DNA from 3 places in the Bradyrhizobium sp. 23AC genome. Region 3 is predicted to be linked to each of the others. Evidence: predicted binding sites of a transcription regulator. Region 3 holds the regulator's gene; each other region holds the start of a gene.

Region 1 (10,430 bases), on a different contig from region 3:
GAGATCTGACCATTCGCCGCCAGCAGCACAAAGGGGGTGGCGGCGGACGTCGCTGCTACAGAGGCTTCGCCCGATATCAATTCAATCCGGGTTTCTTTCGACGCCGAACGCAACGCGATGCTGGTCTGCGTATTCAGCTCCAGAGACACGTTCGGCGCGACCGCGATTTTGCGCAACTCGCCCTTTCCCGTCCGGTAATCGGCGGAGAGTTCTCCGAGCGACGGCCAAAGGCCGAGCGGCGGACGAACGATTGCGTACCCCACCGCGGCCGCTGCCGCGGCGCTCGCACCTCCCAGAAAGGCGCGCCGCCCAATGGGCCGCGACACCGGTCTTCGCGTCAGCCGTGCGACGTCTCCTGTCACCGGCCGATCCGCCAACTCCTGCGCAGCGACGCCAGCATGACGAAAGACCAGGGCGGCGTTCCTGAAGGCGGCTTCGTGCGCGCCGCTTTGCTGACGCCACGCTTGCAGCGCCTCGACATCTGCCCTGGTCGGTTCACCCGTCTTGAGGCGAACGACGAAGTCCAGGGCTTCGTGCAGAAGCGCATCCGGCTCAGTTGTTTCGTTGGTCGCGGTCAAGATCCCTAGCCCATCTATCGCACTCGCCAGACCGGTACCCACACCGGGCCAAAGACGGTCAGAGGCGATATATTATCGATTCCCCTCAATTTCGAACAGCGCCCTCTGGACCGGGACATCGGCCGCAACGCCCCGGCAATCAACGGCAAGACACATCCGCGGTCGGGGAAGCGAGCGGCCGCGACTGCCGGCTTAGCCCACCTAGCAATCGCTGTCACTGCCGTCACCTGCGTCATCCCCCCGGAAGTCCTCTGTTTAGCTCGCGGCCTGAGACGCCTGCCGGTGCATCTATTCGATAGACGAATGGCGCCCGGCTATCCCGAAGAAAAACCGTGCAAGGATAGCCTATCGATCAAACCTTCTGCCTGCGCAAAAAAGCCCTCCGATGCGCCGGGTTGCAATATCGACGCGCTAGGATCGCGGACGCGGGCCGCCGAGACGGCGTCGCAATGTATGTTCGAGGCTGTCGGCACAATGACCAAGCGCCAGCTTCAGATCGCTCTCGACGGTCCGGATACTGACATTGAGACGCGCGGCGACCTGGTGCGCTGGTTGCCCCTCGATCGAAATGCTCCGAAGAACCTCGCGGGGCCGTGGCGGCAACTCGGCAAGCGCGCGCTTGAAAGCCTCGATTTCCGAACGCGCCTCGACCACTCTGGCCGGATCGGGTTCGTCATCACATATATCGAGAAGCGCATCTATCTCCGACGCGCTGACACGGTAGTTCTGCGCTTTCTGGCGATCCTTCGCGATGTTGATGGCGGTACGAAAGATGTAATCGGCAGGACTGCGTACGGGCTCGGCATCCGTGACTCGGTCGAGACGCAGAAACGTTTCGTGCAAGGCTTCGTGGGCGAAATCGGCCGATCCCAACCGGCGCGTAAGCTTCCGGATCAGGCCTTCATAGTTCTCGACCAACTGCCCCCGCAGCCGTATTCGATTGCTATCAGCCACGTTTCACGTGCCCAACATACTCTGGCATTTCCGGCGCAAACATTGCCTACGCAACTACTGCAAAAGGTTCGGAAGGTCGTAGCGTTGCCGGGCTACACATTTATGACACAAGGCGTGAGCGACGACATCGCGTCCGGCCCGCCACTGCACGGATGCCCTGTCCATCGCCCGGGCACGGACCTCATGACGGGTCAAAACTCGAGCTCCAGATGAATATTGAGCCGATCCGGCAGCTCGGGCGGAATCGGCGGCAGCGGCTGGGCTCGCCGGATGGTCTCGATCGCCTCCTTGTCGAGCAGCAATTGACCCGAGCTCGTCCGAACCCAGACGCCGAGCAGCGTACCATCCCTGGCCATGGCGAACTGCGTGACGACCGTTCCTTCGAGGTGCATCGCGCGCGCCGCGTTGGGATAACGCTGATAGCGCGAAACGTGCCGAAGCAGCGACTGCTGAAATTTGATGGCGGCACTGCTCGCAGGTCCGCTCACGGCCGACGGCGCCGACATGACATTTGAGGGCGGAGCGTCTCCGGGCGAGAAGCTTCTCGCTTTCGGGACCGGAACAGGATCGTCGGATGGCGTCGGATTTGGGTCCTTCAATGGCGTATCGGCGCGACTGGCGACATTCGCCGTTTCCGGTTGAGAATCCGAAGCGACTGCTATCGGAACGGCATCGGGCCGCGGAAGCAGCTGAACCTGCACGATCGCAGCCGACTGTTGTCCAGGAGAGCCGGCTGGCACTTGCATCCTGATCCAGTAAACGCCGCCCACGAAAAGAACGGCCGCCAGGGCGGGAATACCCAGCAGGCGATAGAACTCTCCCGATGGCGAGGCGGCATCCAGCTCGTCGTCTCGATAGGATCCAAAGACCGCCGCTCGTCCCTTCTCGTTCCCGGGGCGGACATCGCTGTCGCTCATTGCAAGGACTTCACCATGATGACGACGCGGACCGGCTGTGGCGTATTCGCTGGCGCCGGCTTGCTGATCGTCAGGCCCCGAAGCGCCGCCGACACCGCAAGGTCCCGTTCATGGTCCCCGGTCGAGCGGAACAACTCGGTGCGCTCGATCGTGCGTGCGGGATCGATCCAGATATCTAGCACCGCGCGATAATTGCCATCGCGCGTCCTTGCGTTCTTTCGAAGTGCATTCTGAATGTCCATCTGCACTCTTTGGCTATAATCCTGCAATCTGGCGGCGTCGTCGGCATCGCCGGTCTGACGCACGCGCAGTCTTCCCAGGAACAGATCCGATGTTGCGAGCGGAGCCGCCGGAGGTGCATAGCCGACACCCTCTGCGCTGGGAAGAGCAAGCGTGATGGCGTCGGGACGAATGTAGCGCACCTTCAGCTCCGTGCCCGCGAGCAACAGGTTCAGAGCTTCATCGGCGGCATACGTTCCTTCAACCGCGACCGACGTTCGGCCGACCGCGGAGTTGCTTTCATAGAGCACTTGAATGCCAGTAGTCTGTCCATAGGCTTGCAGCGCACCGGCCAGGGACTGTGCCGGAATGCGGAATGCGATCGGCCTTTCCGCACGCGCCACCCGGTCTTCTTCAGCGGCATTGGCGCCGAGGATGACCGTCATCAGCCAGGCGGGCAATAGCACCAGCAAGCGGAACGCGGCGCGGCGACCGCCTCGAGGACCGTCGGCATTCAACGCCGCGACGCCATGCAATGTAACTGCTTTCATCGGGCTGCTCTTGTCGACCAGAAACCGCACTTCGGCTGTCTGGATCGTTGAAGCGCGGGCGAATGCCTCCTCTATATCGTTTGCATGACAGTGATCTAACCGGTGCATCCGGCCGGGTGGGGCCCCACCCGGCCGATCGATACGAACCGGCACGACCGCACGTCGGACCCGGATGCCTGCCCGCGCCCCTGCCTTAGAGCGACGCCTTGCGCCCCAGCCGCTGCAACAGCACGGCTCGCTCGTCCTCTGTCAGGTCCTTCAACTGATCGGCCGTGAACTCGCCATTGCCGAGCACGCGGAACATGCCGTTCGGGTCGTAGCTCTGCTTGTCGGGCGCCCGGCGTTTCTCATCCTCGCCCGGGTCGGGCTGGCGCCGCTCGCCGTCACCGCCGCCGTACCCGAGAACTTCGACGATGATCACCGACGGCCGGTCCGACGATCCCTGTTTGGTCACGTCTTTCACGGCGTCCGTTGCGGCCTTGTCCTTGGTCTCGAGCGAGAGCGGTGCAGTCTTGACCTCCGCTCTCGGCACACCCTTGCTCTGGCCCGAGACCTGGATGTTGTCCATGTTCACGATGTTGAAGCAGGCGCAGGTGAAATTGCCGTGGACGCGGATGCCGGCGTCACCGGCATTCACCGTGCCCTTGGGTGCGATCAGGCTGAGGTCGCCTTCCGGCACCCCCGTGAAGCCGAGGATCGTTCCGATGCCGCTGCCGGAAATATCGGCCTTCTCGAGCACGCGCGTCACGGCATCGATATCGGTCTGGATTTCCGGCGCCGACGAAACGCGCGCGGTCTTGGCGCCGCGGCCGGCGTCGATGTCGCCCTGCGTCGACCAGATGATCTCGTTGCCGCCGGCGAAGGTCAGGATGCGCGAGCGGTTCACGGTGACGCTGTCACGGGCGAACAGGTTGATGTCGCCGGGCCCCAGCGTCACGAGACCGAACTCCACCGGCGCCGGCTTGCCGAGCGCAGCAACTTGCAGGCCGCCACCGGGGGTCAAGACCTCGATGCCGCCGCCCGACATGGTTCGGAACTTGGCATTTCCGGTCCTGACGTCGCCCGCCCAGTCGGCACCCGGGAACAGCGTCTCGATCGCGGCATAGCCGCGGTTGTATCCACCGTTGCGCGGCTTGCCGTTGCCGTCGAGTGTGTTCTGGTCGTCGCCTGCCTCGCGCAGCTCCTGCATATAGACCTGCCGCACGAAGCGTTCGCGCACCAGCATTGGCAGAGCCTGGAATTTGCTCCAGGCATCGAGCGGCGACAGCAGCTCGCCGGTCACGTCCGCCATGAAGGAGATGATGCCCGCGCGCGTTTGGTGCGGCCCGGAGGAACGTAGCTCGAATTCCTCGGTGAGATAGAGCGGCACCACCGTGCCGTCCGCCAGCGTGATCTTGAGATAATCGGGCATCTTTCCGACATTTGCCGGATCGAGATAGGCCGCCAGGAATGCGTCATAGGACGGCTGCTTGCCCTTGAGGCCCGCCATCACCGTGATCGCCGCACTCCGGCCGGGCAGGCCGATGATCTCCGTGAAATCTTTCGGCCGATTGTTTGCATCATATTCCCGGTTTCCGGTCCCGAAGATCGACAGTTCCGGCGCGTAGACGTCGCGGCCCGCGCTCACCTGCACTGCGCCCGGCCCCTGCACATAGATCGAGCCCATCACCGGGCCGCCGATGATGTCATTGCCGGCCTCGAGCAACGACACGTCGGTCGGATGAATGTTACGCAGTGAGTAGTTGATGTTGCGGATGTCCGTGCCGGCGCGGAACCAGGTCTGCTCGTTGGCCATGACGCCGGCCGTGAAGATCGAACCGCTCTGGGTTGTGAGCGAGCCGACGATCGACCCGTTCAGGGCATAGACGCGGCTCGGCTCGTAGTCCCCCTCGTTCGGCAGATGGGCGGGATTGCGAAGATTGTACAGATGCAGCGTGTGGCCGGCGATATTGCTGGCCGGCGCGGAGAAGGGATTGACCAAAACGTTGTGGAGCCCGCTCAGGGTGTCCGGCGAGGAACCACCGAGGTTGACCGGAGAGGAAACGGTGCCTCCCACAGGCTCGAACGGTGACGGAATCATCTCGAGCGCAGCGCGGGACATGGCGATCTCGCCGACGAGGACGTCGTTTGCGGCGAGAAGCCGCAGCTCCGGATTTCTGCTCGGCATCGTGTACAGCGTGCTGTTCAGCACGGAGCCGTTCAGCGCCGTCACACGCGTTTTCGACGGATAGATATTTGCGGCCAGCGAGTTCACATTCGCAAACACCTGCAAGGCCGGCGTCGTTATGTCCTTGGACAGATATGTCGCCTGCCCGACCAGGATCACGTCGCCGCCCGTCGATGTCAAGTTGAGCGCGGTGCGCTCACTTTGACTGCTCATGAACGTCAGTTCGTGGGACATCCCCTTGCCGACCAGAAGCGGATCGAGGACAGTTTGCAGCCGCAGGTCGCCTGCGGTTCGCACGTCCAGGGTTGCGTCACCGAGCGACAGGATCGGGGCGATCGGATAGGTGACGATTTGCGTTCCTACCAGCGCCTTGACATCGCGCCCGACCACAAATTCACCTGCGGTAATCGTGCCGGCTCCCCGCCCGATGTAATAATAGCCGGCGCGAACGGCGCCGCCCGCCTCAACGGTCATCGCGCCGCCGTTGCGCAGTTCCAGGAGCTTTGTCTCCGTCGTGGAGCGCCCTCCCCGCACACGGCCATTGGTCGGCAGCGCGACCGTCAGATTGTTGAGATCGCCATCGGCGCGGATCTCGACATTGCCGCCGCCGAGCGCGCCGACCCCCCGCAGGAAGTTAGCGTAGTCAACCCACCAGGAGCTTTGTTGAGCCGGCATCTGGCCGTATGCGGAATGAGCCCAGGGACCGAAGACGTAGGCGTTATCCGTCGCTCCCTGCCGGTTTAGCCACTCCGAATAGTGCTGCATCTGCGAGCGGTCCGCCGGCAGGGCCACGTCGATATTGCCGCCGACCGCAACGGCGAGATGGCCGCCGCCCACCCCGTAGGTCGCGTTCGCCGGCGCGGTGGTGAAATCGTTGAACGCGGCGAGATCGCGCCGGCCAGCAGTATAGATCGAGGCGCCGCCTTTGAGCTGCAGATCGCCACGCGCCGCGATGTTGATGTCGCCGGTGCCGGTGCGAACCATGGTGATCGGATTGACGGTGGTCGTGGTCGGCCCGGGCTTGGTCGTCGCATAGAGCGAAGTGATGGTCGCAAGATTGGGGACGATCTTCGTCAGGTAGAAGTCCTTGAAGGTCGAGTACTTCGTGATGACGTTGAGGCGGCTGCCGCCGCTCGCGGCCGTGCTGGTCCATCTGAAGTCGGCCTGCGGTTGCGCCGGATTGGTGTTCAGGCCCTTCGCTGCGGCGTAATTATTCCAGAGGTCGAGCACGTAGCCGTAGGCTGGATCCGTCGGCAGACCGAAAGAAATCTGTGCGCTGGAATTGCTGTTGAGACGGGTGCCAGAGGTGGACTCCAGGCTCGCAGGCCAATCGGCGGGGTTCATCGTGGTCGAACCGGGCGCACTGCCCGCGCCAAAGCTGGCAACCGAGTCGACAAGAGCAGTCGCGGCGACGGAATTCAGGCCGCTGACGTAGGTGTAACCCGCCTGCTCGCTGAGGGTAATCTTGCCCGTCGCGCCGCTCGCGAGGCGCATCGGGTCGGCGCTTTCGCCCATCGGCGTGGCGCCCGCGACGAGCCCCAGACTCCAGGACGGCACCGCCACCCTCGAGCCGTCCGGCTCGGTGATGGAGGGGAACAAGACCGAATAAGCGAGCGTACTCGGCGCATTTGCGCCCGGAGAGTTGGCCTCTGCGCTATAGGGAACACCGACCAGCGTGGGCGGCGGCGTTACGGTTTCGGTTTTCCTCGTGCCGACCGTCGCAAAGGTGATACCGGCATAGACTGAAGGGTTGGTTGTACTCGCGCTGTCGTAGGGCGAGAGATTGGACGTGGTACTGGTGCGGCCGACGTTGAACACCATGCTCAGGTTCGTCGAGATGGTGCCTTTGGCGGCGACGTAGGTCGAGTCCAGCGGGTTGGCGAACTGGAAGAAGCCATCCGTCACGCTGCCCTTCAGATCGATATTGCCCCCGGCGCGCATAGTCAGGACGCCCGGCTCTCCGAGAATGCTGCCGCCGGTGCGATACACCATGGTCGTATGGTCACGGAGCAAAGCGCTTTCCTTGCCGGCAACCACATAGGCCTTGCCCAGTACCGGCTCGATCGCCATCACGCCAGCAGCGAGCGCCGAGGCCTGATTGACCACGCCAGCGCCGAGATTCCAGTTGCTCTTGAGCACGATGTCGCGGGAAAAATTGAGCTCCATGCCCGCGCGCGCGTGGAAGTTCGACTGGCTCGTCAGTGAGCCAAGATCCGCATAGCCGGCACTGACGTCGAAGTCGCGTACGAATTCGACCAGCGTGCCGGCGCCGTAATCCGCCAGCACGTTGAGCTTGCCGGCCGAGGCCGCCGTGAGATCGAGTTCGGCCTGGCCGCCGCTATTGACGGTGACGCCGACGAAGCGCGGATCGGATGCAAGCGTCGCAAGGTCGAAGCGTTTGTAGCCCTCCAGCACGATCTCGCGCGCGCCGTTGATCGTGCCGGCAAAGCTGACATTCACCTTGTCGGCCCCTGGCTGCTCGATGACAGGCGCACGCAGGGTGACCTTGCCGCCTTCGCCGCCCGCCACGTCGATCACGCCGCCCAATACCCGCAGCACGCCGTTCGAGATTCCCAGTGTGACTCGGCCGGAGCCGAGCCCGTCCACCGTGTCGGTCGCACCTGCCCGCAGCAGCGCCGCATTCGTCACGGTCAGACCCTGGCCGCCATAGATCGAGATCGAGCCGCCATAGGTCGCACGCGCGTCGACCGAGCCTGCGACGGTCACCGTACCCTGATCGGCAGCCAGCGCGAATTCCTCGGTCGTTGTCGCGCCGTCGAGCGTGACGTCGCCAGAGCGAATCCGGAAGCTGCGTGATTTGGTGAAGCCGGCGGCATTCAGGCGCTGGTTGAGCCCGCCGAAATCCGACAACGCGGCGATGTCGAGCGAGAAGGAGCCGCCGCGTTTGCCCGCCGCGGCCCTGGCATTGATCGTGCCCTCCAGCGTGACCTGGCTGCTGTCCTGTTCGATCGCGAGCGTGCCCGCACCGCCACCGATGGGACGTCCTTCGGAGTCGCGGGCCGAGCCGAGATCGAGGGTCGCGCCGGACGCGAGCAGCACCGAGCCGCCGCGGGCACCCAGCGAGATGGTTCCGGCATCGGCATATTCGGACACGTCGAAAAACTTCTTCTCGAAGCCCCCGACGTCGATTCGCGAACCTGCCGCGAGATTGACGTTGCCATTGGTGGCGTTCAGCTTGACCGTTCCGCCCAGCGCGTCAATGCGTCCGGCGAAATCGACGGCGCGGCCGGTGAGCGTCCAGCGGGAGCCGAGGCTGTCCTGGTCGCGCGCAGGGCTAGCCGTCCCGTGAGCAGCAACCGTCAGGATTCCGGTCGTGGTGACCGACTGCTGGCTGCCGCCCCGGCCGGTCATGACCGGCGCTGACAGAGTCAGCGCCGCGCCGGCAACATCGAGCGAGCCCTTGCCTTCGCCGGCAATGCGTGTCGTTCCCGTCAGCGCGATGGTGTCGAAGCCACGCAGTGCCTTGGCACCCTCGCCCAGGGTCAGCTCGGTTGCTGTCAGCTTCAAACTGCCATGACCAGCGCCAACCGGCTCGCTGAACGTACTCGCCGTATTTTCCAGCACAACCCGATTGCCGTTCACCGCGATCTCGCTGTTGCCGCGGCCCACCAGCCCTGCGGCATCGAGCGTTACGGCCTGGAGGCCCGACAGGTCCACCGCGCTGTGAAAATCGATGGTTGAATAGCTGCGCAAGGTCAGGTGCTGGGTGTTGTTGAGCGCGGTCAGCGCCGCGGCATCGAGCACCAGTCCGCTGCCACCGCCGAAGCCGATCCGGCCCGACGCCAGGGACAACGCTGCGCCCGCCAAGCGCGCTTGGGCGACGAGGGCGTTTCCTGTGGCGTCGATCAGAAGACTCTTGCCGCCATCGAGGACGGCACCGGCACCGATCTTCACCTGGCCGCCGACGGTCGTATCGACGTTCTTGCGGCGGACCCGCACCGCATCGCCGTTGGACAGGCGGATCAAAGCACCCCAGTCGCGATCGGACGCTTGCGGGGCCATCACGAGATCGCCGGCGCCGGTCGGCGCCTCGCCGCGCGCGACGATGACGCTGCCTGCGGAGACATCGATCGTGTCGCTTGCAGCCAGGATGATCTCCGGTCCCGTCAACACCGAATTTGCACTGTTGCGCACGACGATGTCGTGAGCCTGCACATCAACGCGCAGACCGCCGACGTCGCCGCTGCGGAAACCACCGACCAGCAGGCTGCCGGCGCCGAAGCTGGACAGAGCAGCGGCATCGATGACCAGATAACCATCGGCCCGCAAGGTGCCGGCGCTCTGGTCGGCACCCAGGATTGCGATCTTGTTGGCGGCGATATCGACCAGGCCGCCGCGGCCACCCACTGCGGCCTGAGAATGCAACTCGCCCTTCAAGATCAGGTCCTGCGTCGCCTTGAACACCACCGAGCCGCCGTCGACCGGCAGACGCGGCGTGACGATCTGCTGACCTGTGAGCCGATACTGTGTCAGCTTGAACGCATCGGAGGCGAAGAAGGTATTGGCGAAGGCTTCATTGTACTCGCTGTACTGCCGGAGCACCGAGCCCGACATCACGCGCCACGCGGACGACTGCTGGTCGCGGCTGCCGTCGAGCGCATTGGCGCGATAGCCGGACACGATCGCCGTGCCGTCGGCCATTACCGCGGACGTCGTCGCCCGGCCTGTCGAACCGGCGACCGACTGGATCGCATAAGCACCCGGAAGCATCGCGTAGGAGGCGGGCAGCAGCGTGTACCAGCCTGCCGGCAATCCGCTGCCGGCGTCGAGCCAGATGCGATCTCCGCTGCGGATCGAGGCCGAGCTGGGTGTAGTCGCCCCCCCGAAAGCCGGCATGACCGCAAACATGCCCGGAAGCGCCAGCATGTCGTGCGAGCCGCCCGGTCCCGGCACGTGCTCCCATGCCATCAAGTCGCCGCCGCCTCTGATGTTCACCGCCGATCCGGGGGCGAGCTCGACTGTTGGCGCCTCGAGCGTCACGCGCTTTTCCGGCAGGCTGGCAATGGTTGTCGGCAACGGCCCG
Region 2 (10,430 bases), on a different contig from region 3:
GGTGGTCTCGCGCGACATCATGATCGTCGCCGCCGTGATCGTGTCCTGGCTGTTCGACCGGCCCGTCGAGATGAAGCCGTCGAAAGTGTCCAAGCTCAACACGGTGGCACAGGTGGCGTTCGCGGCGCTCGTGCTGGCAGCGCTTGCCTTCGGCTTCAAGCCGGCCCCTTATGATATCATCCTGATGGGCCTCGTCACGGTCTTCACGCTCTCCTCCGTCTCGCTCTATCTGGTCGAGTGGCTGCGGCACATGAGTACGATCGAGGCCAAGTAGCACGATCGAGGCCAAGTGAGAGGCGATGCGGCCCCGTAAAAGGCCAACTCCCGCTCGATACGTCCGACCTCTTCAAATGACGCCGGCGCGCCGGCATGGAGCAAAGCAAGCGTGCCAGGCCGCGTTCACCCCCGACAATTGGCGTTTTCGCTTCCGCATGCGGAGAGCCTCAGCCGGGACAATTTCCTCGAAGGCCCCGCCAATGCGGCCGGTCTCGGCCTGATCGACAGCTGGCCGGAATGGCCGAACCGGATCATGTGGCTGGCCGGCCCCGAAGGAAGCGGCAAGAGCCATCTCGCCGCGATCTGGGCCGAGGAAGCCGGGGCCCGCTCGACCACGGCCAATGCGCTGACCGCCGCGGGCGTTCCGGGCGCGCTCGCCACCGGCGCGCTGGTGGTCGAGGATCTCAAGGCCAGGGAATTTGACGAACGCGCCCTCTTCCACCTGATGAACCTCGCCCGCGAGGATGGCGCCTACGTCCTGTTCACCGGACGCGAGGTGCCGGCCGCGCTGGAGATCGAGCTTCGCGACCTGCGCTCGCGTCTGCGCGCCGTTCCGGTGGTCGCGTTGCTGCCGCCCGACGATCAGCTGTTCCGCGGCCTGATCGTCAAATTCTGCGCCGACCGCCAGCTCACCGTGGACGAGAGCGTGGTCGGCTACCTCGCCACCCGCCTGGAGCGGTCCTCGGCCGCCGCCCGCCAGGCCGTGGAATTGCTGGATAGCGAAGCCCTGCGGCTCGGCCGACCGGTCACCCGGGCCTTGGCGGCCGAGCTGCTCCGGGACGCCTGATCGGCCTACGCGGCCGCCTCCAGACCGCGCGAGCCCGCTTGACGCGGCGGAGCGGCGGAACATCAATGTCATCGAAACGTCATCGCTCTAACACATGCTCCGGCCGGTTTTGCGCATAAGTCGCAAATTGGGGCGAACTGGATGGACCGACTTCTGATGGACTCTGCGCAAGCTGTTGAAACTAAAGAAAAAGCCCCAGAGACCGAGAGCCTGCCGGCGATCGCATCGAGTCCCGAGCGATTCATCAACCGCGAGCTCTCCTGGCTGCATTTCAACCGCCGCGTCCTGGAGGAATCGGTCAATCCCAGCCACCCCATGCTGGAGCGGGTGCGATTCCTGTCGATTTCGGCGAATAATCTCGACGAGTTCTTCATGGTCCGCGTCGCCGGCATCAAGGCCCAGGTGCGCGAGGGCATTGCCGAACGCAGCCCCGACGGCCTGACGCCATCCGAGCAGCTCGCGCTGATCAACCGCACTGTCTCCGAGCTTGCCTCCGACCAGCAGGCGATCTGGCGCGATTTGCGCGGCACGCTGGCCGATGTCGGCATCGTGCTGGTCGAAGGCAAGGACGTCACCAAGGCGGAGCGGACCTGGATCGAGGACTACTTCCTCAGCAACGTGTTCCCGCTGCTGACGCCGCTGGCGATCGACCCGGCCCACCCCTTCCCGTTCATCCCGAGCCTCGGCTTCACCATTGCGCTCCAGCTCACGCGCGCCGCCGACGGCAAGCAGATGAACGCGCTGATCCGCATGCCCGGCAAGATCGACCGCTTCATCCGCCTGCCGGCCGACGGCAAGGTGGTCCGGCTGATCTCGCTGGAGCAGGCGACCGCCCTGTTCATCAACCGCCTGTTCCCCGGATACAATCTGCACGGCCAAGGCGCCTTCCGCATCATCCGCGACTCCGAGCTCGAAATCGAGGAAGAGGCGGAAGACCTCGTCCGCCTGTTCGAGACCGCGCTGAAGCGCCGCCGCCGCGGGTCGGTGATCCGGCTCGAGATCGATGCCAAGATGCCGGAGGAGCTGCGCAGCTTCGTTCAGCACGCGCTGTCGGCTGCCGATGACGAGGTGTTCCTGGTCGACGGCGTGCAGGCGATGAACGAGCTCTCGCAGCTCACCCGCCTCGACCGGCCCGATCTCGAATTCACCCCTTACGTGCCGCGCCATCCCGAGCGCGTACGCGAGCATGGCGGCGACATCTTTGCCGCGATCCGGCAGAAGGACCTCGTGGTCCATCACCCCTACGAATCCTTCGACGTGGTGGTGCAGTTCCTGCAGCAGGCCACGCGCGACCCCGATGTCGTCGCAATCAAGCAGACGCTCTACCGCACCTCCAACAACTCGCCGATCGTCCGCGCGCTGGCGGAAGCCGCCGAGGCCGGCAAATCCGTCACCGCGTTGATCGAGCTGAAGGCGCGCTTCGACGAGGAAGCCAACATCCGCTGGGCACGCGATCTCGAACGCGCCGGCGTGCAGGTCGTCTACGGATTCCTCGAACTGAAGACGCACGCAAAACTCTCGATGGTGGTGCGCCGCGAGGGCGGCAGCCTCACGACTTACGTCCATACCGGCACCGGCAATTATCACCCGGTAACCGCGCGCATCTACACCGACCTCTCCTACTTCACCTCGGATCCGACCATCGGCCGCGATGCCGCTCGCGTTTTCAATTTCATCACCGGCTATGCCGCACCGAGCGATCTGGAGAAGATGGCGGTGTCGCCGCTGACCCTGCGCAAGCGCATCATCGAGCACATCCAGGGCGAGACCGCGCATGCGCGCCACGGCCGCCACGGTGCGGTCTGGATGAAGATGAATGCGCTGGTCGACCCCGACATCATCGACGCGCTCTACGAGGCCTCCCAGGCCGGCGTGCAGGTCGAGCTCGTGGTGCGCGGTGTCTGTTGCCTGCGCCCCGGCATTCCCGGCCTGTCCGAGAACATCCGCGTCAAGTCGATCATCGGACGCTTCCTGGAACACGGCCGAATCTACTGCTTCGGCATGGGCCAGGGCCTACCGAGCGCCAAAGCGGCTGTGTATATCTCCTCAGCCGACATGATGCCGCGCAACCTCGACCGCCGCGTCGAGGTGCTGTGCCCGCTGCAAAATCCGACGGTGCATCAGCAGGTTCTCGAACAGATCATGGTCGCGAATCTCAAGGACAATGAGCAGAGCTGGCAATTGTTGCCGGACGGGTCCTCAACGCGTATGAAGACCGCGAAGGGCGAAGAGCCTTTCAACGTCCACAACTACTTCATGACAAATCCGAGTCTGTCTGGCCGTGGAAAGTCGCTCAAGGAATCCTCGCCGCGTCGTCTCACGCGCCGGAACGAACGCCATCAATCCTGATCCGGGATGTTCGACGTGAAGCGGCCGCGCAAGCGCGGCTCGAGCGTCGCGGTCATCGATATCGGTTCCAACTCGGTCCGTCTCGTCGTCTACGAGGGACTGACGCGGAGCCTCATTCCGATCTTCAACGAGAAGACGCTGTGCGGCCTCGGACGCGAGGTGCAGAGCACCGGCCTGCTCGCGCCCGATGCCGTCGACAAGGCGCTGACCTCGCTGAGGCGCTTTCGCGCATTGTGCCGTGTGATGCAGGTCGGGCGCGTGTTCGCGATCGCGACCGCGGCCTGCCGCGACGCCTCCAACGGCCCCGACTTCATCGCGAAGGCCGAGCGCATCTGCGCCGTGAAGATCGAGATCCTGTCGGGCCCGCGCGAGGCGCGGCTGTCCGCGCTCGGCGTGATCTCCGGCATCCATCATCCCGACGGCATCGTCGGCGACCTCGGCGGCGGCTCGCTGGAATTGATCGACGTGCGCAGGAACAGCGTGCGCAGCGGCGTGACGCTGCCGCTGGGTGGGCTCGCGCTGCAGGACCTCGCGCATAAATCGCTCAAGCGCGCCGACCGCATCGTGCGCGAGGAGCTCGACGAGGTGCCGCAGCTCACCGCGGGCCACGGCCGCACCTTCTACGCCGTCGGCGGCACCTGGCGCGCGCTCGCGCGCATTCACATCATCCAGAGCGGCTATCCGCTCCAGGTGATGCACGGTTATTCGATTTCGGCCGCCGAGGCGCTCGACTTCTCGCGTCGTCTGCGTCGTCTTGCGGCAGCGGACATGCTCGCCGACATCGAGAGCGTCGCCGATGCCCGCCGGCCTCTCCTCACCTATGCGGCGCTGGTGCTCGAGCACATCATCCGGGTGGCGAAGCCGAAGACGATCGTGTTCTCGACCTTCGGCGTGCGCGAGGGCCTGCTGCACGAGAAGCTGTCGGAGCCGGAACGCAACAAGGACGGCCTGATCTGCGCCGCGGAAGAACTGAACCAGCTGCTGTCGCGCTCGGCCAAGCACGCCCACGAGCTGATCGCCTGGACCGACCGCCTGGCGCGCGTGGTGAAGCTGCGCGAGAGCGAGGAGGACCGCCGCTTGCGCCACACCGCATGCCTGCTGTCCGATATCGGCTGGCGCGTGCATCCCGATCACCGCGGCGAGCAGACGCTGAGCCTCGTCGTCAACGGCAATTTCGGCGCGATCACCCATACCGAGCGCGCCTTCGTCGGCCTCTCGGTGTTCTATCGCTATGCGGGCCTGAGCGAGGAAAACCAGCCGCCGGTCACCATGCAGGAGCTGCTGACGCCGGCGCAGCTCGAACGCGCGCGCCTCTTGGGCGCGGCGTTCCGCGTCGCGCATCTGATCTCGGCGGCGCGTCCGGGCGTGCTGCCGGCCACGCATTTCCGCAGCCAGGGCCGCAAGCTGATGCTGGTGTTCGAGCACCGCCTCGGCGACCTCGTCGCCGACCGCGTCGGCAGCCGCTTCCGCGCACTCGCCCGCCTGGTCGCCCGCGCCGGCTCGATCGTGCGGCGCTGACAAACAAGGACGGTGCGTCAAGCGAGCGGCCGGGTCTTCAACCAGCAGCAGCCGTTCGATCGCGGCTGCCCTCTGGCGCGATGACGGCTTTCAGTCCGCCGAGCTCGGAATCGGTGAGGACGAGCTGCCATCCATAGGCACTGAGCACGTCCTGAACGATCGCGAGGCCGAGACCGGCGCCCTCGCCGCGCTCATCCAGTCTCGCACCACGTTCGAGCACCCGTGCACGCTCGGCGGCCGCGATGCCGGGACCATCGTCCTCGACCGTAATCGCCGGCTCCGCAATGGCATCCGCACCAATGCGCACCTGGCTCTTGGCGTGACGGGCGGCATTTTCCAGGAGATTGCCCAGCACTTCGGCCAGATCGGTGCGATCAAGCGGCACGCTCGGCTCGCCCCTTAAGCAGGCCTTGAATTCCAGCCGCTGCGCAGTGGGCGTGCGCGCGAGCGTCAGTATCAGGGACTCGACAAGCGGTCTGAGCGGCGTGGAAATATCACCACGCTGTCGTGCCGCGCCCCGCGCCCGGGCGCGTGCGAGCTCGCGGTCGACATGACGGCTCATCGCATCGGCGACAGCTTCGATAGCCTTGGCGACGTCCTGCTCACCTCGCTGACGCAAAAGCGCGACATCGGCCACGAGCGCGGCGAGCGGCGTCTTCAGCCCATGAGCCAAGTCAGCGGCGCGGCTGCGCGAACGCTCGATCTCGCCTTCCTGGACGTCGATCAGATTGTTCACCTCTTCCACCAGCGGCTTCACCTCGGCAGGGACGTCGACGGGGAGATGCTTACGCTGGCCTGAGCGGACGTCGGCGACGCCACGGCGAAGTGCATCGAGCGGACGTAGGCCCAGTCCGACCTGGATCGAGGTGGCCGCCGCCAGCACCAGACCAAGCAGGCCGAGCGCCAGCGCCAGATCCCTGGCGAATTGCGCGGCGGCGACCGCCACGCGGGCAAGATCGGCCGCCACCGCGACGCGCACCGGAACGCGGCGGTCGCCCACGGTGAGCAGCACGCGGCGTTCACTGACCAGAAGCCGCGCGTTCGCCGGCCCAGGGATGACGTGACGGTGCAATTCGCGAGGCGACGGCTCATCCTGCGGCAGGTCCAACGCCGTGTCCCACAGCGAACGCGAACGCAGCACCTGACCGCCATCGTCCGATACCTGCCAGTACAAGCCCGAAAGGGGATCGGCAAAACGCGGGTCGGCCGGCGGCCGGCCCACCACCAGCTTGCCCTGCGCATCGACGTCGATACCCGCAACGAGTTGCTTCAAATAGATGTCGAGGTCACTGCCGATTGTGCGCGTGACGTGGCGTTCGAACAGCAACGTCAGCCCGGCACCGGCAATGGTCAGCGCGATCAGGATAGCCACACCCCCGCCGGCCACCAGTCGCAGCCGCAACGAGCCCCAGCTCACGGCGCCGTCTCCGGTATCAGATAGCCGAAGCCGCGCCTGGTCTCGATTAGATCGGCGCCGAGCTTCTTGCGCACCCGGCCGACCAGCACCTCGAGCGCGTTCGACTCGTGGTCCTCGCCGTGGCCATAGACGTTTTCGTCGAGCTCGTGCTGCGACACCACACGGCCGCGGTGGTGCAAGAGAAAGGCGATCAGGCGATATTCCAACGGCGACAACGCGACGGGCACGCCGCGCAGCGTCACCTTCATCTGACGCTCGTCGAGTTCGACGTCGCCAGCGACGATCCGTGAGGAGGCATGGCCCGCCGAGCGGCGCACGATCGAGCGCAGCCGCGCCAGCAATTCCTCCATGCGGAACGGCTTGGGCAGGTAATCGTCGGCGCCCGCGTCGATACCATCGACGCGCTCGGCCCAGCTGCCGCGCGCCGTCAGGATTAGCACCGGCATGGACCGTCCGTTCGCGCGCCAGCGCTTGAGCACCGCCAGGCCGTCCATGTCGGGCAAGCCGAGATCGAGGATGACAGCGCCGTAGTCCTCGGTATCACCGCGGAACCAGGCTTCCTCGCCGTTGCGGACGATCTCGACCACATAGCCGGCCGCTTGTAACGCCCTCTCCACATCGGCCGCGATCCGTCGGTCGTCCTCCACGAGCAGCAGGCGCATCACTTCTCCTTGACGCGTTCGATCTCGCCGCTGCGCGCATCGACGTACACCTCGTAGAGGCGGCCCTTGTCATCGACGACGCGAAATTCGTAGATCCAGCGGCCACGCTCGCGCTCTATCTCCACGCCGGCAACCTCCCCCGGCAGCTTGCCGCGAATAGATGCGAGAATATCGGCGAGTGGCTTGATCTCGCCCGCCTCGACTGCGCGGCGAACGGCGTCGGGCGCACCTTTATCGTGGCCGCCTGCTGCGGCAGGCACCGGCGCGAGCAGGACGGCTGCCAGCAATGGCACCGCGAGGAATCCCAGGAAGCTGGCGGGCTGCATTCACAAAGAATGCCCTAATCGACCTGACAGAACGCTGACGTGGATCAACAGGTGGCCGTCAGGGCTCTTCTGCCAGTGTCCGTACATCGCCTCGCCGCATGACGCGGCCGGGCGCCACAAGCCGGAGAGAACCATGCGCAAGATCACCATCTTCACCGCAACCGCCGCTTTGCTCGCAACTGCCGCGACTGCTCATGCCGGCAGCCTCGGGCGCCCCTGCACTGCAGCGCCGCAGACAAGCTGGCTGCCGCTCGAACAACTGCAGGCCAAAGTCGAAGCCCAGGGCTACAAAGTTCAGAAGGCCAAGCTCAAGAATGCCTGCGGCGAACTCTACACCATCGACAAGTCCGGCAGCCGGGTCGAATTGTTCGTCGATCCGACCAGCGGCCAGATCGTCGGTCAGCTGTAAGGGGCCCCACCATGAGCGCAATTCACGACGCGATCGTGGCCGGCGGCGAGAAGCCGCCGGCCACCGTCAAGGTCTGGGACCCCTTTGTGCGCGTGTTCCATTGGTCGCTGGCCGGACTGTTTCTGGTCGCTTATGCGACCGGTGACGCAATCGAGAATGTCCATATCGCCGCCGGCTACACGATTGCGGGGTTGCTCGCGCTACGGATTTTGTGGGGCATCGTGGGGCCGCGCCATGCGCGCTTCCGCGACTTCGTCCGCTGGCCGCGCGCGGTGCTCGCCTACATGCGGGACGTGGCGCTGCTGAGGGCGCCGCGCTATCTCGGCCACAATCCTGCCGGCGGCGCGATGGTCGTGGCGCTGATCGTCATGCTGATCGGCACCTGCACCACCGGTTACATGATGACGACCGGCGGCTTCTGGGGAGCAAAATGGGTTGAAGAGGTCCATGAGGCGTTCGCCAACCTCACGATCGGCCTCGTCGTCGTGCATATGCTTGGCGTCCTCGTGGCGAGCTTCGAGCACCGCGAGAGCCTGGTGAAAGCGATGATCACCGGAAGGAAGCGTCCATCGTGAGCGAGCCACGGGACGAAAGGTTCTCATGTGCAAACGCTCATCTGCCGACAAATCGGCTTCCGTTCCACCACAGCGTGCGGCTCGCGCCCCTCCCGTCCACGACTTCAACGACGGCCTGATCGTGGGAAGAAGACAGCCGAACGTCATGAGCGTGCACGGAGAGCACACGTCTGTAACGTCCGCTTTTCGAGACATACACCTCGTGCAGGCACCCTGCGGACCCGCAATAAACTGCCCTGTTGCGGCAACGAAAATCGTCAAAATGGAGAGCCAGGAATTGAGCGCCCGGCACGGTCAAATAAAGAGCAAAGCGTTGGGCAGCGGCGATTGGCGCGCCGCACGCGGCATCCCATTTCCGCACGTCCGCTCGGATTTCAGGCGGCAGCATTTCGATGTGCGCAGAACTCCAGGGGTCTTGCGCCGTTCCGCTATGGGAGAGTGCCGGCTGCACGAGCCCAACCAGCGCGACAAAGCCGGTTGCCAGGATCGACGCGAATCTTGTTGGTCTCACGGCCGCCTCTCCGAAGGATGCAAAGCCAGCCTAGCTTCCCGGGCTGGGACGGAATTGAGCAAGATCAACCGAAGCCCTCCCGGGACGGCGAGCAGCCTTCCAAAGTGGTGGGCCCGCTTGAGACAGATCAACGCCCCAACGCGCTGGTGGGTTAAGCGAAACCTGCGATCGAGCAGCGCTTCGCTCGCCGGCGAATGCGGGACATTCCTCATGCGAGTCCGCCACGGACCTCTCCTTCTCACCTTCTCTGGCGGCACGCTCGCTCGTACGCTCATCGCCATTGCATTGAGCTTGTTATCTTCCGTGTTGATGGCACAGGACGAAGTGAAGCTCAGCGATGCGCAGGCGCGCAATCTCGGGGTGCGCGTGACCCATCCGGTCGCGAGCCGGACCGATCTGACGCTGCCCTATCCCGTCCAGATCGTCATCCCGACGCAGCAATTGTGGGTCGTCAGCGCGCCGGTGGCCGGCATGGTCGCCAATCTCCTGGTCGGGCGCGGTGACCGCGCCATGGCCGGCCAGCCGCTGGTCACACTGGAGAGTCCGAGCTTCGTCTCCCAGCAACGCGACTATCTGCACGCGATCGCGCAGGAGCACCTCGCCAGCCAGCAGCTCAATCGCAACGTGGATCTGTTCGAAGGCAAGGCCGTGCCGCAACGCGTGCTCGAGGCCAGCCAGGCCGAAGCGCGCCAGGCCGCCCTCGTCGTCGCCGAACGGCGCCAGATGCTGCATCTGAGCGGGATGTCCGACGATGCAATCTCGCGCCTGGCCCAACAAGCGGCAATCAGCGGGATGCTCACGGTCTATGCACCGCAAGCCGCGTCCGTGGTCGAGCTCGCAGTGTCACCAGGGCAGCGGCTCGAACAATCCGCACCGCTCGTCAAGTTGGCGCGGCTCTCGCCGCTATGGGCAGAAATCGCGGTCCCTGCCGCCAATATTCGAGCGATCCGTACCGGCGCTAAAGTCGAGATCGAGGGCTATTCCACCCCGGGCAAGGTCGTGTTGGTCTCAGAGACCATCGATCCTGCCACCCAGACTATTCTGGTTCGCGCGGAAGTCCCCAACGACGGCGAGCTGCATCCCGGCCAGACCACCGCGGCCCGCATCGGATTTCTCTCGACCGGCGAAAGCGCCTGGGAGATCCCTTACAGCGGGCTGGTCCGGCGGGGCGAGCAAACGTCGGTCTTCGTCGCCTTTGACGGCGGCTTCCGGCTGGTGCCGGTCAAGCTGCTTGCGGAAGATCAGGACCATGTGGTCGTAGCGGGCGCCGTCTCGGACCGGGATGAGATCGCGATCGGCGGCATCTTGGCGCTTCGCGGCATCCTCTCCGGACTGGGGCAGTAAATGCTCCGGCGCCTGGTTGCGTTCGCACTGTCGCAGCGACTGTTCGTCATGCTCGGCGTGCTGCTGGTGATCGGCGCCGGCGCTGTCCTCCTGCCCGGCTTGCCGATCGATGCCTTTCCTGACGTTTCGCCGGTTCAGGTCAAGGTCATCATGAAGGCGGCGGGCCTCACTCCCGAAGAGGTCGAGCAGCGCATCACCGTTCCCGTCGAGCTCGAACTGCTCGGATTGCCGAACAAGAAGGTGCTTCGTTCGACCA
Region 3 (10,430 bases):
GCATAGGCCCGCAGGCGATCCGGCGCCATGTAGTCGACGACCAGGAACGACACCGGGCCGTCGGTCTGGGCCTGCAGGATGAAGCGCCCCTCGAATTTCAGCGCCGAGCCGAGCAGCGTCGTCAGCACGATGGCCTCGCCGAGCAGCTTGCCGACCGGCGCGGGGTAATCGTGCTTGGTCAGGATCTCGTCGAGCGCCGGGCCAAGCCGCACCAGGCGCCCGCGCACGTCGAGCGCGTCGACCTCGTAGGGCAACACCGCGTCATCAATCGGAACCGCTGATGGCGCGCGAACCGGGCCTTCGGGGCCGGCTTTCATCTGAGGGGATTGGGAAACCATGGGCGTTATCTGGGGTCGGTGGGTGAAAAATGGAAGGGGCGCTGGGTGACGTGTTCCGGATGCGAATTGGACTGTATCAAGCCGTCTCAAGGTCGCTGTCGTCCCAGACAAGCGTAGCGTAGCGAAGCGCAGATCCGGGACCCATAACCACAGGACTACGTTGCAGCCAGCGATGACAACTCCGAGCCCTCGCCAAACGACTTCCTGTGGTTATGGGTCCCGGATCTGCGCGCGCTTTAGGCGCGCTTGTCCGGGACGACAGTTGTGTGTGAGGCCGCGGCCGGGCTTCGAGCGCCCTTACTTCACCGCGTCAAAACACCAGGCCAGAATGCCCTTCTGCGCGTGCAGGCGATTTTCGGCCTCGTCGAACACGACCGATTGCGGACCGTCGATCACGTCATCGGTGACCTCCTCGCCGCGATGGGCGGGCAGGCAGTGCATGAACAACGCATCGGGTTTGGCCAGCGACATCAGCTTGCCGTTGACCTGATAGGGCTTGAGCACGTTGTGACGATGCTCGCCTTCCTTGTCGCCCATCGACACCCAGGTGTCGGTGACGACGCAGTCGGCCCCCTTCACGGCGGCCTCCGGATCGGTGCCGAGCATGATCGGCGCGCCGGTCGCCTTGATAAAGTCGCGCATCGCTTTTTTCGGCGCGAGCTCCGGCGGCGTTGCGACATTGAGCTGGAATTTGAAGCGCTCAGCGGCGTGAGCCCAGGACGCCAGCACGTTGTTGTCGTCGCCGGTCCAGGCCACCGTCTTGCCCTCGATCGGGCCGCGATGCTCCTCATAGGTCATGAGGTCGGCCATCACCTGGCAGGGATGCGAGCGCCGCGTCAGGCCGTTGATGACGGGCACGGTGGCGTTGGCCGCAAGCTCCAGCAGCGCATCGTGGTTGAGGATACGGATCATGATGGCATCGACATAGCGCGACAGCACGCGCGCGGTGTCGGCGATGGTCTCGCCGCGGCCGAGCTGCATCTCGGCACCGGTGAGCATGATGGGCTCGCCGCCGAGCTGGCGCATCGCGACGTCGAACGACACGCGTGTCCGGGTCGACGGGCGCTCGAAAATCATCGCCAGCGTCTTGCCTTCGAGCGGCCTGACCGGCTGCTGCGCCTTCTGCTTCGCCTTCATGGCGGAGGACGCCGCGAGCATGGTCTTGAGCTCCGACAGCGGCAGCTCGTTGATATCGAGGAAGTGCTTCGGGGACTTGCTCATCAGCTTGCCGCCCGCTTGGTCTGGCTGGACGAGATTGCGGCGCAGGCGCGCTCGAGCCGCCCGACGCTGTCCTCGATCTCGGCTTCGGTCACGATCAGTGGCGGCAGGAAACGCACGACATTGTCGCCGGCACCCACCGTGAGCAGTTTTTCATTGCGCAGTGCCGCGACGAGATCGCCGGAGGGCACCACGGCCTTGATGCCGATCAGAAGGCCCTCGCCGCGCACTTCGCTGACGACATCGCCATGACGGTCGATCACGGAGGCGAGCTTCTGCTTCAGCAGCAGCGACATCTTCTGCACGTGGTCAAAGAAGCCGGGCTTGAGCATGACGTCGAGCACCGCATTGGCCGCGGAGATCGCCAGCGGATTGCCGCCGAAGGTCGAGCCGTGCGAGCCGGGCCCCATGCCGGCTGCCGCATCCGCGGTCGCCAGCACAGCGCCGATCGGGAAGCCGCCGCCGAGCGCCTTCGCCAGCGACATCACGTCAGGTGTGACGCCGGTGCGCCGATAGGCGAACAGATCGCCGGCCCGGCCCATGCCGGTCTGCACCTCGTCGAAGGCGAGCAGCAGGCCCTTCTCGTCGCAAAGCTGGCGCAACGCCTTGAGGAAGGTCGGCGTTGCCGAGCGCACGCCGCCCTCGCCCTGGATCGGCTCGATCAGGATGCCGGCGGTGTGCGGGCCGATCGCCTTCTTGACGGCCTCGATATCGCCATGCGGCACCTGGTCGAAGCCTTCCATGGGCGGACCGAAGCCTTCGAGATATTTTGCAGAGCCGGTCGCCGCGAGCGTTGCCAGGGTGCGGCCATGAAACGCGCCTTCGAAGGTGATGATGCGATAACGTTCCGGATGGCCCTTGGAGAAGTGATGATGCCGGACCAGCTTGATCACGCCCTCCAGCGCTTCGGCGCCCGAATTGCAGAAGAACACGAAGTCGGCAAAGCTCTCGTTGCAAAGCCGGTTGGCGAGCTTCTCGCCATCCGGGCTCTGGAACAGGTTCGACATGTGCCAGAGCTTCGTCGCCTGCTCCTGCAGCGCCTTGATCAGATGCGGATGGCAATGGCCGAGCGCATTCACAGCCACGCCCGAGGTGAAATCGAGATAGCGATCGCCATTGGTCGCGATCAGCCAGCAGCCTTCGCCGCGCTCGAAGCCGAGGTCGGCTCTGGCGAAAACGGGGAGCAAATGCGGCGCTGCGCTGTTAGTCATGATGTCACTTGAATGTTGAGGACGGTGTGACGCGTGCATTGCGCAACGCACCATCGACCGGCCCGGAAAACGAAACGTGCCGCCTTTTAAGGGCGGCACGCGGGACTATCTTATGCTTGGCAAGACGGGTGTCAATGCCGCCCGGAAAGCCTCGGGAAACGCTGAATCCGTAGTCTTGCGGTGCCGATTTTGCGGGTTTTCACCACGGAACATGTGGAAGCGAGTCGGCGGACTCTTGCGCGGGAGTCACGCCATATTGTAGCGTTTGGATTGTCAGATACGACATCTCGTGCAGCGGTTCTGATCTCAAGAGTCCTCATGTACCGGCGTAAACGTTCGGGCGTCAGTCACGCGTCCGGCGAGCCTTAAGGGATTCTGGCGGCACGGGTTTTTGAAGACTTAGGCAATCGCTGCGAGGCCCCAGGATGGCTGGCGCGTAGCGAGGGAAAGGGTGCAATGACGGTTTTGACCTGGTCCGACGATCGCGTCGAGCAGCTGAAAAAGCTCTGGGAGGCCGGACTTTCGGCCAGCCAGATCGCAGCTGAGCTCGGCAATGTGACCCGCAATGCCGTGATCGGCAAAGTGCACAGGCTCGGTCTGTCCGGCCGCGCCAAGAGCCCTTCATCGGCAGCGCCCCGGCCGCGCAAGGCGCGTCCCGCGCAGCACATGATGCGGGTGACCCGCCCCATCGCGCGCGGCAACACCGCGCTGGCACAGGCCTTCGAGGTCGAGGTGGAGGCTGAACCGGTCACCTACGACAACGTGGTGCCGATGAGCCAGCGGCTGTCGCTGCTCGAGCTGAACGAGGCGACCTGCCACTGGCCGGTCGGCGATCCCTCGAGCCCGGATTTCTTCTTCTGCGGCGGCAAGGCGCTGTCCGGCCTGCCCTACTGCGCCCAGCACTCGCGCGTGGCGTATCAGCCGGCGGCGGATCGCCGTCGCGCGCCGGCGAAGCCGGGTCCGCGCTGAGCACGGGCTCAGGCGACATCGAGACAAAGAAAAGCGCGCTGGCCGGCGCGCTTTTTTGTTGGCTTATCGCGAGCAAACCTTACGTCTGCTCCGCCTTCGCGAAGCGATCGTCGAGCGCGTAGCCGGCGCCGCGGACGGTGCGGATCGGGTCCTGCTCGCGACCGAGATTGAGCAGCTTGCGCAGGCGGCCGATATGGACGTCGACGGTGCGCTCGTCGATGTAGATGTCGCGGCCCCAGACGCTGTCGAGCAGCTGCTCGCGCGAGAACACGCGGCCGGGATGCTCCAGGAAGAACTCCAGCAGACGATATTCGGTCGGGCCGAGATCGATCGGCCGGCCCGAGCGCGCCACGCGGCGCTTGTCGCGGTCGAGCTCGATGTCGCCATAGGCGAGCACTGTCGCGAGCCGCTCAGGACTGGCGCGGCGCAGCAGGCCCTTCACGCGCGCCAAAAGCTCCGGCACCGAGAACGGCTTGACGATGTAGTCGTCGGCGCCGGTCGCAAGTCCCCGCACCCGCTCGCTCTCCTCGCCGCGCGCGGTGAGCATGATGATCGGGAGCTGCTTGGTGTCGGGCCGCGTGCGCAGGCGACGGCACAGCTCGATGCCCGACAGGCCCGGCAGCATCCAGTCGAGCACGATCAGGTCCGGGATGTGCTCCTTGAGGCGGGTGTCGGCGTCGTCGCCGCGCATGACCGTCTCGACGTCATAGCCGTCGCCTTCGAGGTTGTAGCGAAGCAGCTCGGTGAGAGCTTCCTCGTCCTCAACCACCATAATGCGTGCGCCCATCGGGTCGTCGCTCCTTCAAGTCTTCAGGTATTCGGGACCGTCGTGGCGAAGGTTGTCATGTCGCCCTTCGGCCGCTTGTCGGTGATCGCCTGGCCCTCGATCATGTAGAACACGGTCTCGGCGATGTTGGTGGCGTGGTCGCCGATCCGCTCGATGTTCTTGGCGCAGAACATCAGATGGATGCAGAACGAGATGTTACGCGGATCCTCCATCATGTAGGTGAGGAGCTCGCGGAACAGCGAGGTGCAGATCGCGTCGACTTCCTCGTCGCCCTTCCACACCGCCATCGCCGCCGGCAGATCATGCGCGGCATAGGCGTCCAGCACCGACTTGACCTGCTGCTGCACGAGGTCGGTCATGTGCTCCAGGCCGCGGAACAGTTTCAGCGGATGGAAGTCGGTCTCCAGCGCGGCGACGCGCTTGCCCATGTTCTTGGCGAGGTCGCCGATGCGCTCGAGGTCGGTCGCAACGCGCATGGCGCCGACGATCTCGCGCAGATCCACCGCCATCGGCTGGCGGCGGGCGATGGTGAGCACCGCGCGTTCCTCGATGCGCTTCTGCAGCGCGTCGAGCTCGGCGTCGATGGTGACGACGCGCTGGCCGAGCGCGACGTCGCGGCGGATCAGCGCGTCGACGGAATCGACGATCATGCGCTCGGCGATGCCGCCCATCTCGGCGACCAGGCGGGTGAGCTCCTGGAGGTCGGTGTCGAAAGCTTTTGCGGTATGTTCAGTACCCATGTCGCGTCTCCTCAGCCGAACCGGCCGGTGATGTAATCCTGCGTGCGCCGGTCGCTCGGCGACGTGAAGATCTTGCTGGTGTCGTCGAACTCGATCAGCTCGCCGAGATACATGAAGGCGGTCTTGTCGGAGACGCGCGCGGCCTGCTGCATGTTGTGGGTGACGATCGCGATCGTGTAGTTCTCGGACAGTTCCTGGATCAGCTCCTCGACCTTGGCGGTCGAGATCGGATCGAGCGCCGAGCAGGGCTCGTCGAACAAGATCACTTCAGGCCGCACCGCGACGGTGCGGGCGATGCACAGGCGCTGCTGCTGGCCGCCGGAGAGCGACAGGCCGGAGGCGTTGAGCTTGTCCTTGACCTCGTTCCAGAGCGCGCCGCCGCGCAGCGCCTTCTCGACGCGGTCGTCCATCTCGGACTTCGAGATCTTCTCGTAGAGGCGGATGCCGAAGGCAATGTTCTCGTAGATCGTCATCGGGAACGGCGTCGGCTTCTGGAACACCATGCCGACCCGGGCGCGCAGCAGATTGAGGTCGAGCCTGGGGTCGAGAATGTTGGTCTGGTCCAGCATGAGCTGACCGGTGGCGCGCTGGCCCGGATAGAGGTCGTACATCCGGTTGAAGATGCGCAGCAGGGTCGACTTGCCGCAGCCCGACGGGCCGATGAACGCCGTGACGCGGTTGGCGCCCAGCGTCAGGTTGATGTTCTTCAGCGCATGGTGCTCGCCGTAATAGAAATTGAGATTGCGCACCGTCACCTTGGCCGGGGCTTCCGGCAGCGGCTGCGAGGCCAGATGAGCGTTGGAACTCATGGATACGGACAGGTCGGTCATTTTGCAGTCCTCTCGGCGCCGAGGATGCGCGCGCCAATGTTCAGGGCAAGCACGGTGAGCGTGATCAGCAGCGCGCCGCTCCAGGCGAGCTGCTTCCAATAGGCGTAGGGGCTCTGGACGAAGTTGTTGATGGTGACGGGCAGGTTGGCCATCGTCTTGTTCAGGCCGAGGCTGAAGAACTGGTTCGACAGCGCGGTGAAGAGCAGCGGCGCGGTCTCGCCGGCGACGCGGGCGGTGGCGAGCAGCACGCCGGTGATGAGGCCCGACCGGGCCGCACGATAGGCGATGCGCTTGATCACCAGCGAGCGCGGCAGGCCGAGCGCCGAGGCCGCCTCGCGCAGCGGATTCGGCACCAGCAGCAGCATGTCCTCGGTGGTGCGCAGCACGACCGGGATCACGATGACGGCGAGCGCCAGGCTGCCTGCGATCGCGGAGAAGCCACGCATCGGCACCACCACCGCGCCATAGATGAACAGGCCGATGATGATCGAGGGCGCCGAGAGCAGGATGTCGTTGATGAAGCGGATCACCGAGGTCAGCCGGTCGTTGCGGCCGTATTCGGCAAGGTAGGTACCGGCGAACAGGCCGAGCGGCGCGCCGATGCCGACGCCGATCAACGTCATGATGATCGAACCGACGATCGCGTTGCGCAGGCCGCCTTCGGTCGAACCCGGCGGCGGCGTATCCGCGACGAAGATCTCGAGATTGAGGCCGGCCAGGCCGTTGAAGAGCAGCGTGATCAGGATCAGCGCGAGCCAGGTGACGCCGAAGGCGGCCGCGGCGAAGCAGAGCCCGCGGATGACGATGTCCTTGCGGCGACGACGCGAATAGATCGGATTGAGCGCCATGACGTTACTTCCCCGCCTTCTTGTCCAGCCGCATCAGCATCAGCCGCGCTGCGGCCAGCACGAAGAACGTCAGCACGAACAGCAAGAGGCCGAGCAGGATCAGGCCGGACTGGTGCAGGCCGTCGCTCTCGGCGAATTCGGATGCGATCGCCGCCGAGATCGTGGTGCCCGGCGCGAAGATCGATGAGGAGATGCGGAACGAATTGCCGATGATGAAGGTCACCGCCATGGTCTCGCCGAGCGCGCGGCCCAGCGCCAGCATGACGCCGCCGATGATGCCGACGCGGGTGTAGGGGATCACCACGCTGCGGACGACTTCCCAGGTGGTGCAGCCGACGCCGTAGGCGGCCTCCTTGAGCACCGGCGGCACCGTCTTGAACACGTCGACCGAGATCGAGGTGATGAAGGGCAGCACCATGATGGCGAGGATCAGCGCGGCGTTGAACGTGCTGAGATAGGACGGCGGACCTGCGAAGATCGCGCCCAGCACCGGCACGCCGTCGAAGATCCTGATCATGAAGGGCTGGTAGGTGTTGGCCAGGAACGGGCCCAGCACGAAGAAGCCCCACATGCCGTAGATGATCGAGGGAATGCCGGCGAGCAGCTCGATCGCCATGCCGATCGGGCGGCGCAGCCATTGCGGGCAGAGCTCGGTGAGGAAGATCGCAATGCCGAGACCGACGGGAATGGCGATCAGCATTGCGATGAAGGAGGTGACGAGCGTGCCGTACATCGGCCCGAGCGCGCCGAGCACGGGCGGATCGGCCGACGGCGCCCAGCGCTGCGTCCACAGGAAGGAGAAGCCGTATTCCTTCATCGCCGGGAACGCGCCGACGATCAGCGAGACGATGATGCCGCCGAGAATGAGGAGCACCGAGATCGCGGACAGCCGCGTGATCCAGTAGAAGGTGACGTCGCCGAGCTTGAACGCGCTCAAGGCCTTGGCGCGGTCATACGGTCCGGCGTCGTCGATTACATCGCTCTGAACGGCCATATCTGCCACGCCGATCCCCTGTGCCCGATAATATACGCTTGTTGTCAGTCTTTTTGTCGGTCTCGCGCTCCGGACGCGGCGCGCGCCGATCCGGAGCGGTAGTCTGCGGGTCCCGACCCTCCGCGGAGCAGCACTTGCGTGCTGCGCCGCATCCGGGACACGAGAGGAGAGCGCTTAGCTCTTGATCTCGGCAGCCCAGGTCTTCTCGATCAGGGTCACGACGCCTTCGGGCATCGGGATGTAGTCGAGCTCTTCAGCCGCCTTGCCGCCGCTCTTGAAGGCCCAGCGGAAGAACTTGATGGCTTCCTGCGAGGCCGCCTTGTCGGTGGCATCCTTGTGCATGAGGATGAAGGTCGCCGCCGTGATCGGCCAGGACTTCTCGCCGGGCTGGTCGGTCAGGATGACGTAGTAGCCGGGCGCCTTGGCCCAGTCGGCGTTGGAGGCGGCCGCCTGGAAGGCTTCGACGGTCGGCTGCACCGGCTTGCCGGCCTTGTTGACGAGACCGGTGTAGGTCAGCTTGTTCTGCTTGGCATAGGCGTACTCGACGTAACCGATCGAGTTCTTGGTCTGGCTGATGTTGCCCGACACGCCTTCGTTGCCCTTGGCGCCGACGCCGACCGGCCACTCGACCGCGGTGCCCTCACCGACCTTGCTCTTCCAGTCCGCGCTGGCCTTGGCGAGATAGTTGGTGAAGTTGAAGGTGGTGCCCGAACCGTCCGAGCGGCGGACCACGGTGATGGCGTCCGAGGGCAGCTTCAGATTCGGATTGAGCTTCTTGATCGCGGCGTCGTCCCACTTGGTGATCTTGCCGAGATAGATGCTGGCGAGCGTCTCGCCGTCGAACACCATCTCGCCGGGCTTCACGCCCTCGAGGTTGACGACGGGGACGATGGCGCCCATCACCATCGGCCACTGGACGAGGCCGTCCTTCTCGAGCTGCTCGGCCTTGAGCGGCGCGTCGCTGGCGCCGAAGGTCACGGTCTTGGCCTGGATCTGCTTGATGCCGCCGCCGGAGCCGATCGACTGGTAGTTCAGACCGTTGCCGGTCTCCTTCTTGTAGGCGTCAGCCCATTTGGAATAGATCGGGAACGGGAAGGTGGCACCGGCACCGGTGATGTCGGCAGCAAAGGCCGCCGTCGTCGAAGCGGCGACCATGCCGGCAGCGACGATCGTTTTGAGGAAATTCATGCTGGTCTCCATTGGGGGGAGCGAAGCGCCAACCGCGCCCGATCGCGCTCCCCGCGCCGCCCCTTTAGGAGCGGTCGGCTGTGCTTTTACGAAGGTTTCGTGACAGTCGGATGACACATCCAAGCGATTGAAATCGCTCGACTTTCAGGCCTAAACTAAAGTCTTAGCCTGGGGAAAACAGGCGGTGAAAGTGGCGCCCTGCCGGGGCACACTTTCGATCAAAAGCCGGCCGCGATGGCGGTTAAGAATATGTTTCACCAGCGATAATCCGAGCCCCGTGCCGCCCTGCGAGCGGCTGTCGCCGACGTCGACCCGGTAGAACCGCTCGGTCAGCCGCGGCAGGTGCTCGGGCGCGATGCCGGGGCCGAAATCGCGCACCATGATCCGGATTTCCTGAGTTCCATCAGTGGCCGCGGCTGGCGTCAGCGACACGATGACGCGTCCGCCGGAGGCGCCGTATTTGAGCGCGTTCTCGATCAAATTCTCGAACAGGCGGAGCAGCTCCTCGCGGTCACCCGCGATCATCACCGGTCCCTCGGGCAGATGGATCTCGACCTCGACCTGGCGCTCGCGCGCCAGCGGCTCGAGCCCGTCGGCGACCTGGCGGATGATCGGCAACAGGTCGACCAGGGTGTCGGGCCGGACATGGGCCGACAGCTCGACCCGCGACAGCGACAACAGATCGTCGATCAGGCGCGCCATGCGGGTGGCCTGGTTGTGCATGATGCCGAGGAAGCGCTCGCGCGCCTTGGGATCGTCCTTGGCCTGGCCCTGCAGCGTGTCGATGAAGCCCGACAGCGCGGCCAGCGGCGTGCGCAGCTCGTGGCTGGCATTGGCGACGAAGTCGGCGCGCATCTCCTCCACCCGGCGCAGCGGCGTCTGGTCGTGGAAGGTCATCAGCATGCATTTGTCGGCGCCGCCGAAGCTGGTCGGCACCGGCACCGGCGTGATCATGAGCTCCATCCAGCGGTCGACCGGGACGTGGTCGAGATAGGTCGCGCGCCGCGGCTCGGTGGTCGCGATCGCTTCGCGCAGCGCCGTGATGATCTCCGGCGAGCGCAGCGCGAACTGGGCGAGCTCGTTCCGGCGCAGCGCCGGCGCGAGCTGGGCGGCGGCGGCGTTGAGGTGGATGACGCGGCCGGCGCGGTCGAGCAGCACCGCCGGGTCCGGCATGCCGGCAACGACCGCGGCCACCGCCGCGCTCTCGACCGGGTTGATGCGCCTGACATCGTCGCGCGAGGCGGCGGGATCATGCAGCCGCCACGGGACCAGCGCGGCCGCCGCGATACAGAGGAACACGATCGCGG

What was found. Region 3 encodes PhoB, which activates phosphate uptake and scavenging genes when phosphate is short. Its sites were predicted from a motif close to TGTCATNNANCTGTCAT; they were not measured.
Region 1: a site for PhoB is predicted at 3,293-3,309, ahead of RAD10_RS17870 (STN domain-containing protein). Genes of this name have one in related genera too.
Region 2: a site for PhoB is predicted at 1,130-1,146, ahead of RAD10_RS28145 (RNA degradosome polyphosphate kinase). Genes of this name have one in related genera too.

The regions. Positions count from the first base shown of each region.
Region 1 is NZ_JAVAYN010000006.1:418,258-428,687, forward strand. Features, by position in the region: gene RAD10_RS17855 (FecR family protein) at 1-578, opposite strand, end outside; gene RAD10_RS17860 (RNA polymerase sigma factor) at 990-1,532, opposite strand; gene RAD10_RS17865 (energy transducer TonB) at 1,724-2,020, opposite strand; gene RAD10_RS17870 (STN domain-containing protein) at 2,446-3,249, opposite strand; gene RAD10_RS17875 (filamentous haemagglutinin family protein) at 3,413-10,430, opposite strand, start outside.
Region 2 is NZ_JAVAYN010000014.1:183,321-193,750, forward strand. Features, by position in the region: gene RAD10_RS28135 (CDP-alcohol phosphatidyltransferase family protein) at 1-274, shown strand, start outside; gene RAD10_RS28140 (P-loop NTPase family protein) at 386-1,063, shown strand; gene RAD10_RS28145 (RNA degradosome polyphosphate kinase) at 1,220-3,412, shown strand; gene ppx (exopolyphosphatase) at 3,428-4,930, shown strand; gene RAD10_RS28155 (sensor histidine kinase) at 4,968-6,347, opposite strand; gene RAD10_RS28160 (response regulator transcription factor) at 6,344-7,009, opposite strand; gene RAD10_RS28165 (PepSY domain-containing protein) at 7,009-7,335, opposite strand; gene RAD10_RS28170 (PepSY domain-containing protein) at 7,469-7,744, shown strand; gene RAD10_RS28175 (cytochrome b/b6 domain-containing protein) at 7,756-8,319, shown strand; gene RAD10_RS28180 (efflux RND transporter periplasmic adaptor subunit) at 9,041-10,174, shown strand; gene RAD10_RS28185 (efflux RND transporter permease subunit) at 10,175-10,430, shown strand, end outside.
Region 3 is NZ_JAVAYN010000001.1:398,497-408,926, forward strand. Features, by position in the region: gene RAD10_RS01920 (Hsp33 family molecular chaperone) at 1-338, opposite strand, end outside; gene argF (ornithine carbamoyltransferase) at 636-1,559, opposite strand; gene RAD10_RS01930 (aspartate aminotransferase family protein) at 1,559-2,767, opposite strand; gene RAD10_RS01935 (GcrA family cell cycle regulator) at 3,224-3,736, shown strand; gene phoB (phosphate regulon transcriptional regulator PhoB) at 3,816-4,523, opposite strand; gene phoU (phosphate signaling complex protein PhoU) at 4,547-5,263, opposite strand; gene pstB (phosphate ABC transporter ATP-binding protein PstB) at 5,275-6,093, opposite strand; gene pstA (phosphate ABC transporter permease PstA) at 6,090-6,941, opposite strand; gene pstC (phosphate ABC transporter permease subunit PstC) at 6,946-7,935, opposite strand; gene pstS (phosphate ABC transporter substrate-binding protein PstS) at 8,110-9,123, opposite strand; gene RAD10_RS01970 (ATP-binding protein) at 9,274-10,430, opposite strand, start outside.